2 regions of the Desulfonatronospira sp. MSAO_Bac3 genome follow, and region 1 is predicted to be linked to the other one. Evidence: riboswitches for the same ligand, from Rfam matches in the RefSeq annotation. Region 1 holds a riboswitch; the other holds the start of a gene.
What was found. A riboswitch is a leader RNA that binds a small molecule or an ion and turns the genes downstream of it on or off. The one in region 1 is predicted to bind cobalamin.
Positions count from the first base shown of each region.

Region 2: it holds a riboswitch for cobalamin, as region 1 does, so the genes downstream of both, D5S03_RS03180 (sirohydrochlorin cobaltochelatase) here and D5S03_RS03400 (FecCD family ABC transporter permease) in region 1, are expected to answer to the same signal.

Region 1 is NZ_QYZY01000092.1:5,812-11,571, reverse strand. Features, by position in the region: gene D5S03_RS03405 (ABC transporter ATP-binding protein) at 298-1,071, opposite strand; gene D5S03_RS03400 (FecCD family ABC transporter permease) at 1,075-2,100, opposite strand; cobalamin riboswitch at 2,237-2,465, opposite strand; gene D5S03_RS03395 (cobalamin B12-binding domain-containing protein) at 2,995-3,672, shown strand; gene D5S03_RS03390 (hybrid sensor histidine kinase/response regulator) at 3,716-5,356, shown strand; gene D5S03_RS03385 (GGDEF domain-containing response regulator) at 5,400-5,760, shown strand, end outside.
Region 2 is NZ_QYZY01000086.1:1,017-6,776, reverse strand. Features, by position in the region: gene D5S03_RS03190 (glycine/sarcosine N-methyltransferase) at 1-155, opposite strand, end outside; gene D5S03_RS03185 (hypothetical protein) at 166-813, opposite strand; cobalamin riboswitch at 962-1,259, opposite strand; gene D5S03_RS03180 (sirohydrochlorin cobaltochelatase) at 1,348-2,406, opposite strand; cobalamin riboswitch at 2,571-2,794, opposite strand; gene D5S03_RS03175 (hypothetical protein) at 2,966-3,103, opposite strand; gene D5S03_RS03170 (iron ABC transporter substrate-binding protein) at 3,431-4,591, shown strand; gene D5S03_RS03165 (FecCD family ABC transporter permease) at 4,780-5,760, shown strand, end outside.

The sequences.
Region 1 (5,760 bases):
CCCCCAACCCCTCCTTAGCCAAGGAGGGGAGCAGATCGAGGCGTGGCAACACTCTGTCGCAGGCATCTGTATAAATACTCCTACTGGAGCTTGATTATGGCAACTACCTGAAAATAACGTAACAGTTTCAGGGTGGGGAGTTCTGGGCAACATGCGGGAAATTAAAAGGTCGCCGCCCACCCAGGTTAATAATTCTATTTTCCGGGAGTTGCCTTACCCCAATTAACAATTAACAATTAACAATTAACAGATAACAGATAACAATTAACAGATAACTAAGATGCGCGCACAGAGATGTTAAACCTTGAACACCACCTGGGTGGACTGTGCATAATCGTCGAAATAGACCTTGGCCCGGACGTCAAAGACGCGCTCCAGGTTTTGCGGGGTGAGCACTTCTGTAGTCGGGCCGTGCAGCAGGATTCGTCCCTGCTTGAAAAATATAATATGGCTGCAGAAGGCTGCAGCCAGGTTGATATCCTGAAACACGGAAAAGACCGTGGTCCGGGCCTGCTGGTTTTTTTGCCGCACTAAGGACAGAAGGTGCAGGCCGTGTTTGATATCTAAGCTGGCCGTGGCTTCATCCAGAATGAGCACCGGCGTATCCTGAACCAGGGCCCTGGCGAAAACCACCCGCTGGCGCTCACCACCGCTCAGCTCAGTAACCATCCTGTCCTGAAATTTTTCCAGGCCGGTCTTCTGCATAACCTCCCGGACGATATCCAGGTCCCGGCTGCCAGGAGAGGCAAAGCGCGGCAGAAAAGGATATCTGCCCATGAGCAGCACCTCCAGGACCTGGAAGGGAAAGTTCAGGCGGTAGTCCTGGGGAACTAAGGCCATTTCCTTGGATATCTGTTTCCTGGAGTATGATCCCAGGGGGCGGCCGTTATACTCTACCATGCCCTGCTGCGGCACCCTGTGCCGGATGAGCAGGTCCAGCCAGGTGGACTTGCCACTGCCGTTGGGACCCAGGATGCCGTATATTCTGCCCGGAGGCAGGTCAATGTTTATATCTTCCAGGATGCTGGTTTCTCCCAGGGCGAAATGTACATCTTTCATGGAAAAGGCCATACTCTACACCCTGAACTGCATCTGGCGTTTGCGGAAGATATAGCAGAAAAAAGGCCCGCCAATGAGGGCTGTAAGCACCCCAATGGGCACTTCCGCCGGAAGCATGGTCCTGGTCAAAGTGTCCGCGGCCAGAAGAAGCACCGCCCCGCACAAAAGGCTCACCGGCAAAAGGCTTCTGTGCTCCGGTCCGGTTAGAGAGCGCATCATGTGCGGCACCAGAAGGCCTACAAACCCGATTATCCCGGAGATGGATACGCAGACCGCGGCCACCAGGGAAGCGGTTATCAGGAGGATAATCCTGAGCTTAGTGGTGTCCACGCCGAGAGACGCCGCGGCCCGGCTGCCCAGGCAGATGAGATTTATATCCCTGGAATAAAACATGAAGACCATGAATCCCAGAAACACCATGGACGAAGTCAGGATAAGCTCCGGCCAGGTGCTGGAGGCAAAGCTGCCCATGAGCCAGAATATTATCACCGAGACCCTTTCCTGGGCCAGGTACTTGAACAGGCTTATGCCGGCTGAAAGAATGGCGCTGACTATCACTCCGGACAAAATAAGATTGTTGGAGGACAGTCCCCCGGCCGTGGCCGAAAGATAGACCACAAAGAGAAGGGTCAGGCATCCGGCGATAAAGGCGAACAGGGGCAGGGTGTAAAGCCCAAGGAACTGCAGGTTGAAAAGCAGCACCAGGGAGGCCCCGAAAGCCGCTCCGGATGATACCCCCAAAGTATACGGGTCGGCCAGGGGGTTCAGCAGAAGACCCTGGAATATGACTCCGGCCAGGGCCAGGCCCGCGCCAACAATGGCTGCGGTGAGTACTCTGGGCAGCCTGACCTCGAAAATCACGGTGTAAACCAGCGGGTCTGCCTGGAGCAAAAGCTCCTGCTGCCCGGTGATCTTGTAAAAGAGCATCTGGAAAGTGGTGGACAGAGGCACCTGGACGTAGCCCATGCTTACCGAGGCGATGATCATGCCCAGAAGCATGAATGTCAGGGTAACGAGAAGTATGGATGTCCTTATGCGCATAAAATATTGAAGATAACCAGCCTTCTTTTCTGTCTTCTGAAATAAAAAAACCCCGGGCCGATTGTTGTCGACCCGGGGATGTCCCATTTTCATCCGCGGCATCATGATCTTTTTTTGCCGATTGTCCGGCCCGGCAATTCTTCAAGAGGTTCAGGCAGGTCTTCTGACTTCCGGATCTTTCTACTTGCCGCGCCTTCCCGCCCCGCACTTACTTTTTTCTTCAAGGAAAAAACACCCATAGAAAAGTAAGTGCGGGGCAGTGGCCTGAATGCGGCTTTGGTCCCCGGTTACAGCGGTGGGTCCGTCCCTGACTTGCACAGGGTTCCCTGTTAGGCGCAAAGCGCACCCGAACCTTCTTCTCCGTCAGGTGAGCGTGCATCAGCAGCTGGAAGCTGCCTTTGCCGGTACCTGCTTCAAGTGATTTATCCTGATATCTTGAACTGCAGGTGAAGTCAAGAAAAGGAATCTGCTGAGAAAACGTCACTCAAACCTCTGGTTTTATTTTAAAAAATATTCACAGTCATTTACTGGAGATTTATCTGTCCAGAATTAATCAGCAAACTGACGCCGTCCCGGTCTGCAGGACAGGTAACAGAGGACAGGGTATCGTAAGATAAAAGGATTATGTCTTTCCACTTGATATCTCGGGTTTTTTTTCAGTCCGTATGTATTCCGGTCTGTTCAGCGGATTGCTTTTACTGGCTTTTTTTGACATTATTTATATAATCGCCATGAAGCAAAGGCGCAGGGAAAATCTCTGCTGTCTTGTCCGGGGCAGGCGGGGAGTCGAGTGTCAATATAACTGAACTGAATTTTGTAGTTGCTTGTAAACAGGCCGGTCCCGGCCGGAGACGATGTAGAACCGATAAATATATCAAAACTGTGGATGAGTCCATGAACAAGCAAGCCTCCTGTATCAGCAAAGAGAATCCTTACTGTGAACTTGCCCAGTCCTATCTGGACTGCATACGCGGGTCCAGTCGCAATGAAGCTGTCCGCCTGATCCTGGACGCAGTGAACCGGGGAGTGGATATCCAGGATATATACATGTATGTTTTTCAGCCGGTTCAGTATGAAATGGGCCGGTTGTGGCTTGCCAACCAGATAAGCATTGCCCAGGAGCATTACTGCACCGCTGTAACCCAGCTCATCATGTCTCATTTGTACCCCAGGATCATGACTTTTGAAAAAAACGGACTGTCCATGGTGGCCTGCTGTGTGGGCGGGGAGCTGCACGAACTGGGCATCCGCATGGTCACGGATCTTCTGGAGATGAAGGGCTGGGATACTTATTACCTGGGGGCCAACATGCCCGAAAAAGAAGTGGTCAGGTCTGTTAAGGATCAGAATGTCCATCTTCTGGCTGTATCAGCCACACTGACTTCCAACAGGCCGAGGGTGGAGGCCATTATAAAGGAAGTAAGGCAGACTCCGGGACTGGAAGGCGTGAAAATTATGGTGGGAGGCCATGCATTCCTGCAGGAGCCCGGAGGATGGGAGAAAATCGGAGCAGACGGAAGCGCAATGGATGCTGTGCAGGCTGTTGAACTGGCCTTCAGTCTGTGCTCCTGAACCAGCCAGATGTAGATCAGGATTTGAATCAGGATGATAAGCTATGCAGAACTCACTTAACTGCCTGGCCATAGTCTGTGAAGCCTCGGGCAGAATACGGGAAGTCCTGTACAACGGCCTCAAGGACATGGAAAACGCTGCAGGTGACTTGTTTTTTCATGATATCCTTCATCAGGATTCCATGCAGAAGGCTGAAAATTTCTGGAAGCAGCTGGACGAACAGGGACTGGCCTTAAACTGGGAGCTCAACGTGCAGGTCAATGGTGAGATCTGTACCTTAGACTTTACCGGGGTCAGGGTGCAGGATAACATGGTCATCACGGCCGGAGACAGCAGGGACATTCTAAACGATCTTTACCAGGAGCTGTTGAAGGTCAATAACGAGCAGACCAATCTTATCCGGGAGGCTTACAAGAAGTATTCCACCCAGGCCAGAGAGCAGCAGTTCATGGAAGAGGGAAACACCGTTCTTCAGGAAATGACCAGCCTGAACAATGAACTGACAAATGCCCAGCGCGAGCTTGCCCGGCAAATCGTGCGCCTGGAAAAACTCAATTCTCAGAAAAATTTTTTCCTGGGCATGGCTGCTCACGACCTGCGAAATCCTCTGGGGTCCATAAAACTTTACGCAGAACTGCTCCAGGAAGACATGAAGCACCAGTTGAGCGAGACCGGTGCCGGCATGCTGGATAAGATTCAAAGCCTGAGCAGGTTCATGCTGGGGATGGTGGAAGACCTTCTGGACGTGACCAAGATCGACAGCGGTCAGATAAATCTGCAGCTGGAAAATGTCCGCCCCGGCCGGGTAGTGCAGGACGCCCTTGATCCTCTGCGGATGCTGGCAAGGGAAAAGGATATTTCTCTTAATTGTCATGTTCTGGAGGATCTGCCCCAAGTCAACCTGGACGTGGCCAAGTTTACCCAGATGGTGACCAACCTTTTGACCAATGCCATAAAGTACTCCCCTTCAGGCAGTACCGTGGATGTCAGGCTGTATACCAGAGACGGCTACCTGGTGCTGGATGTGTCCGACTACGGACAGGGTATACCCGGTGAAGAAATGGACAGGCTCTTTGCAGAATATCAGACCACCAGTTCCAGGCCTACCCAGGGAGAGGGGAGCGTGGGCCTTGGTCTGGCCATCGCCAGAAGACTTGTGGAAGCGCATGACGGCACAATAGAAGTGCAGAGCAGTCAGGGGGCAGGAACTACATTCACCATAACTCTGCCCATGCACCTCAAGTCCGGGCATGATGCCCTGCACAAAGAAAAGAAGACCATCGAGCAGAAACCACTGAATTTTTCCGGCAGGATCCTGGTGGCGGAAGATGAGCCCATGAACCAGACCATACTGGCCAGATACCTGGATAAGATGGGTGTGGAATACAAACTTGTGGACAATGGGCAAAAGGTGCTTCAGGCCCTGCAGGAAGACAGCTTTGACCTGATTCTACTGGACATTGTCATGCCTGAAATGAGCGGCATGGAAGTACTGCAGAGGCTTCGCACCATTGAGAAGGAACAGGGCAGGGAAAAGCTGCCGGTGGTGGTCATGAGTGCCCTGGATCATGAGGAACAGGAAAATTTTCTGCAGGCGGGGGCGGATGATCTGCTGCCCAAGCCTTTTAATTTCCAGCGGTTACAGCGGGTTCTCGGGTCAATTTTAAGCCCTGAAGCTGGTTAGGTTTTTTGGGGGGCACTCCTGATGCAGGAGGAAAAAAGTTAATATGAACGCCAATGCAAAAGAGATCATGGTTGTAGAGGATGATCCCGTGACCATGATGCAGACCTCCAGAGTGCTGCAGGAGGCCGGATACAACGTCTTGAAGGCCCCCACCGGAGAAAAGGCCATGGAAATGGTCTATAACAGAAGGCCTGCCCTGGTTTTGCTGGATGTGATGCTGCCGGACATGGGAGGCCTGGAGATATGCAGAAAAATCAAATCAGACTCCCGGCTGCAGGGAACTTATGTGATAATGTTTTCCGGTGTTCAGACCGAATCCGATGACAGGGCCCAGGGACTGGAGTCCGGAGCTGACGGATACCTGGTGAAGCCGGTCAGGACAAGGGAGCTTCTGGCTCAGATCG
Region 2 (5,760 bases), on a different contig from region 1:
TAAAAAAAAGACCCCTCGCTTTTGGCTCTCTTCTCCCAGTCTATGAGCTCATCCCACTTGTTTACAAAGCAGTCTTCGTAGTCGTGAAGGTATTGATCAGTCAGCAAGCAACCCTTGCTCTGCAATATTTCTTTTTGTTCCTTGTCTGCGTACATAATACACCTCCTATTGAATGGTTCTGGAAATTTCCGAGATCATGTTCTGTGCCCGCCATCCAGAGACAGAAACACTGTTTAAGAAATCAATAAATGAAATCTTCTGGCCGTTACTGCGCACATTGATGGCCTGCATTGCTCCTGGAGAAAGCTCCATGAGCTTTATATTGAACATTTTATGACCATGATATACTTCATTGAACAAAAGACTGTTGTCAATAAGCGATCTTTTAATGGGCAGGCGTATATCCTGAATATTAAGCTGTCCCAGGTGACTGCCCCTGTCTTCAAAGACCATGATGCCATCGTTGATTGCCGCCTTTTCAATGACAACATGTTCATCGCCTCCATCGTCAAGCACTGCATGCCGGGTAAAATTTTGAAACAATCCAAAATCCAGTGTTTTTACCTGCCTGTCATTGATATAAGCATAAACATCCGGCTTATCATTGCAGTACATATAGCACTCTTCTAAGCAATCCACATGCTCTCCCGCGGGCAGAAGACTTCTGACATCCCCGGGTGAATCAAAAAGCCGGTATACATTGATATTGTACTCCCGGCAGAACTGCAGCACAGCTTCCGCACCCGTCCTGGTCATACGCATACTGCGGCTTTTCATGCACACCCCGTGCATTTCCAGGTGGATAGTATCCATTTTTTCCTCCTTGAACGGTTTGGAGGACAGCCGGCGCTTCTGTCCGTTTTCTTGCAAAAAAAATCCCCGGATCGAAATACACTTCGATCCGGGGATGTCCCGTTTTCATCCTCGAATAGGCTCGGCCGCCACCCTGCGCCGAAGGGGCGGTCCAATAAGGTCTCAGGCAGGTCTTCTGACTTGCGGATCGTCCTACTTGCCCAGCACTCACTTCAGGTACTAATTGTTGCCAGTTAAACCGGTTGGCTCCTTGCAGTACAACCTGATTATAAGCAACAAACAGAAATGAAGTGAGTGCTGGGCTTGCCGCGCCTTCCCCTGTTTCTGTCCAGAGTGGCTTAATGCGGCTTTCGTCCCCGCTCACAGCCGCGGGCCGGTTCCCGATTTACACGGGATTCCCTTTTCATTTCCCCTGACTGGGGAAAACCTGAGACGACTGTCCTTAATTATTATTTACTCAAGTAAAAAAAGACGTTCTTGTCAAGTTGCAAAATTAGCCCCTGCAAAAAAATCATGCAGACGCTTCATGTACTGTTAATGCAATTGCTCAACGGCCTTTTTCAGTTGATCCAGCCAGATGTTGACAAAATCATCGTACTCTCCAGTGCCTTTTAAAACTACTTCTGTCTCAATGCCGGCATCCTGCAACCTTTGCTTCCAGGGATCACCGTGGTGATGGTCATGATCGTGGTCATGGCCGTGGTCATGAGAATGGTTATGTTCGTGATCATGATTGTGTTCGTGTCCATGATCGTGGGAATGGTCATGGCCGGAATTGTCCTTGCCGGCCACATCCCTGATGGTATGCGCTCCCACTACGGACATGAATGGCACAAGATAGGCCTTATCAATGCCCTTGGCTTTAACTTCTTCTTTTACATCTTCAAAAGAAGGTGACCCGCCAAGACAGCCGAGAGTGGCCATGAACACGTTTTCATCCTTTCTTTGCAGCTTGTAGGCCAGGGCCTGGTAAAAGGCATTGCTGGGATGATAAGACCCGTGTCCCACCCAGATGACCGCCTCGTCCGCTTTTCTATCTGCTGGAAGATTGTCCAGCATGCTGTCCCGGACCCTTTCCATTACATCCGGTGAACCCAAAAGAGGCGAACTGAGGCTCACCTGCTTCAGGTTGCTCTGCATATCCTGAAAGGCACCCACAACCGACCTGAGTTCATGAAACTCCACACCTCCGATTGTATGCAGGGACATAACCGCTACGTGCGTAAAGCCTTCATCCTCCATTCTGGCCAGGGCCATGGCCGGGGAATCAAAATGCTTGTCCTTTTTGGCCAGAGAATGCCTGACCATCCTGGAAGTGTAAGCCCAGCGTACAGGCACCTCTGGGAAGGCTTCTTTGGTCATTTTCTCAATATTGTCCAAAGCAGGCTGAGCCTGGGGATAACTGGAACCGAAAGCAGCAAGCAGAATACCTTTTTTCATATCTTTGTCCTCGTCATGATGATGGTGTTCATGCCCATGGTCGTGATCGTGATCATGGTCATGATCGTGTCCGTGACTGTGCGCATGACAGCCCTGAATCATCATGAACATGGGCAATAAAAGCAATGTCAGCGAAAGCAATACTTGTCTCATACCTATCTCCTTATTGATGTTTAAACAAAAAAAATCCCGCACTTACTTGGACTGATCTGCGTCAGCCACAGGGCAGCATAAGAATGCAGCCCAAGTAAGTGCGGGATTTCCCGGTTTTATCCTGCCACTCACTGCGCAAGACTCTCCTGCCACGAAGAATGCTGTCTTACGCGCTCACTCAGGCAGGTCTTCTGACTTCCGGATCATCCTCCACCGCGCCTTCCCACCCAGCACTTACTTTTTTCTTGAAGGAAAAAATTTAGAAAAGTAAGTGCCGGGCAGTGGCCTCATGCGGCATTCGTCCCCGGTTACAGCGGCGGGCCCGTCCCTGATTTGCACAGGGTTCCCTATTAAGCTCATTTTGAGCACCCAAGTGATTGAGAGCACCTTATCCACAGGTAAGCCGGACAGTCAAGAAAGAAAATCCAGAACTTATGGCAATTCTGTTTTTATGTTTTGTGTTTCGCTTTCGAGAAGTCTCACCACATCCGGTTTCCACCGGACCCAACAGTGTTGGTTGTATAGCGCAGGACTTTTTTGCAGACATAGCCTCCAGTAATCACTTGTCCCAGACCACAGAATATGGATCCGCACTGGTTATCTTGTCCGCTGTTTGCGCATTTCCGGAAAAGGATTCCATCTCCACTATGTATTTCTGAAGCTTATCCATGGGAATGCGGGCCAGCTCCCTGGACATTAATTGTTACAAATCGCTCCCTGGACACCATATACTCTGCATACTTCAGCCCTTCAACGTGTTACTGCACAACCGACATTGTTTTCATTTTGACATCTTTTTTTTATTCGTGTAACGATCTGCACTTCTGCCTGGCACGCTGAACCCGTAAATTTTTGTTCATGGTCTACCGGGGCAGATTCCAGGGATACATAATCCTTGCCATTTGTACTCAGGCGTTAATGCTCAGAGGCCGATAATCTCTGCCTGGCTTAGCTGAAAACCACTGTATTGCCTTGGAGATACTTCGAAAGAGGACATAAAACCTTTATTTAAGGAGATACAAATATGCTTAAACCTGCACCTGGACATTTCTTCGGCAATTTTCTCCGGCCCGGATTTGCTTTCCTCGCCGGCATGGTCATGCTGGCGATTCTGGCGGCACCAATCGGAACCCTGGAAGCCAAAGACAAAATAAGCATAACCGACAATACCGGCCGGGAGCTGAACATCCCCTCCCAGGTGGACAGGGTCATCTGCTCCGGCTCAGGCTGCCTGAGGCTTTTGACCTATATTCAGGCCCATGACCGCATTGTGGGCGTGGACAGCATGGAAAAACGCGATTCAGGCATCAATCCCCGCCCCTATGCCCTGGCCAACCCCCAGTTCAAGGATTACCCGCTTTTCGGAGAATTCCGCGGGCACGACTCCCCGGAACTTATAGCCGGACTTGATCCCCAGCCCCAGGTAATCTTCAAGGTCAACCCTGATTCAGGACCCAACCCGGACCAGTTGCAGGACAAAACCGGTATCCCGGTGATAAGCCTCTACTACGGCAATCTAACTCATGCCAGAGATGACCTGGACGACTCTCTGCTCCTCATGGGCAGGGTCATGGACGAGGAAGAAAGGGCCTGGGAAGTAATAGAGTATTTTGACGACCTGGAAGAGGACCTCAGAAGCCGCACTCGAGACATCCCGGAACAGGACAGGCCCACCTGCTACATCGGAGGGATGGCCCATAGAGGCCCCCACGGCTTTCAGTCCACCGAACCATCTTATGCACCTTTTGAGTTTCTGCATGCCCGCAATGTGGCTGACGAACTGAACACCGAAGACAAAAAGATGGATCATGCCACAGTATCCAAGGAAAAGATCATGGTCTGGGATCCAGAGATAATCTTCATCGACACATCCACCATGCAGCTGGACAGGGGGGCCAACGCCAGAGACCAGCTGCAGAACGATCCGGCCTACAGGCATTTAAGCGCTGTGGATGAAGGCAGGGTATACGGGGTATTCCCGTATAATTACTATACCCAGAACTTTGAAACCATTTTCGCCAATGCCTATTATATCGGCAGCGTTCTCTATCCTGAACGCTTCCAGGATATTGACCCCATGCGCAAGGCTGAAGAGATTTCCGTATTTCTGAATGAGGACAAGGCCTTTGAAAAGATGAACCGTCAGTTTGACGGCATGGGTTTTTCAAGGATCGACCTGGAATAAACGGAACCATTCAGGGGGTCCTCGGTATTGATTACTGGCACCAGTCTTGGGGACTGTCCCCGCTGAGTACTATCTATGCAGGTTCACACAACTTAGCTTTTGTCATATATTAATTTGTACAGGAAAGGTTATCGCGGGGACTGTCCTCAAGCCGGTCTCCGCACCAACTGAATGGTTAAAAATAAGCTATGTCACACTTCGAGAACGGACACCTGCCTCCTGAGTACAGGACATATATCCGGCGCAAGGGACTGTTTCTTATCTTTCTTGCTGTCCTGGGGGTATTGTTTTTCATCCTGGCCATATCCAAGGGGGCTGTTTACATTCCAGCCTCTGATGTTCTGCGCATCCTCCTTGGCCAGGGCGAAGAGTCGCGCTTTCAGACCATAGTTTTAAATATCCGCCTGCCCCACGCCCTGGCCGCCTTTCTGGCCGGAGCCGGACTGGCCGCTGCCGGTGCAGCCATGCAGTCAATACTTAGAAACCCTCTGGGGTCTCCCTTCACCCTGGGCATTTCCCAGGCCGGTGCGTTCGGGGCCGCCCTGGCCGTCATGATCCTGGGAGCCGGAGTCATGCAGAGCACCCAGGTGGGGGCGGTAAGCATATTAAACCCCTACCTGACCACCATAGTGGCCTTTATCTTCTGCATGCTGACTTCCATGGTCATCGTGGCCATCTCCAGGCTGCGCGGGGCCACCCCGGAAGTACTGGTCTTAAGCGGTGTGGCCCTGGGGGCCCTGTTCAACGCCGGGACCATGTTTCTGCAGTACTTTGCTGACGACATACAGCTGGCGGCCATGGTCTTCTGGACCTTCGGGGACGTAGGCCGCGCAGGCTGGAATGAAATCCGCATTATGGCCGTGGTGGTGGCCGTATGCATGGTTTTTTTCATCTACAACCGCTGGAACTACAACGCCATCGAGGCCGGCGATGAGACAGCCAGGGGGCTTGGAGTCAGGGTGGACCGGGTCCGCCTTCTGGGCATGCTCATGGCTTCCCTGGCCACGGCCACAATAGTCTCCTTTCTGGGAATCATAGGCTTTGTGGGTCTTATCTGCCCGCACATAGTGCGCCGGGTCATCGGTGATGATCACCGTTTTCTCATGCCCGCCTCCTGCCTCACCGGGGGAGTGCTGCTTCTGGCCTCGGATCTGGCCGCCAGGCTCATT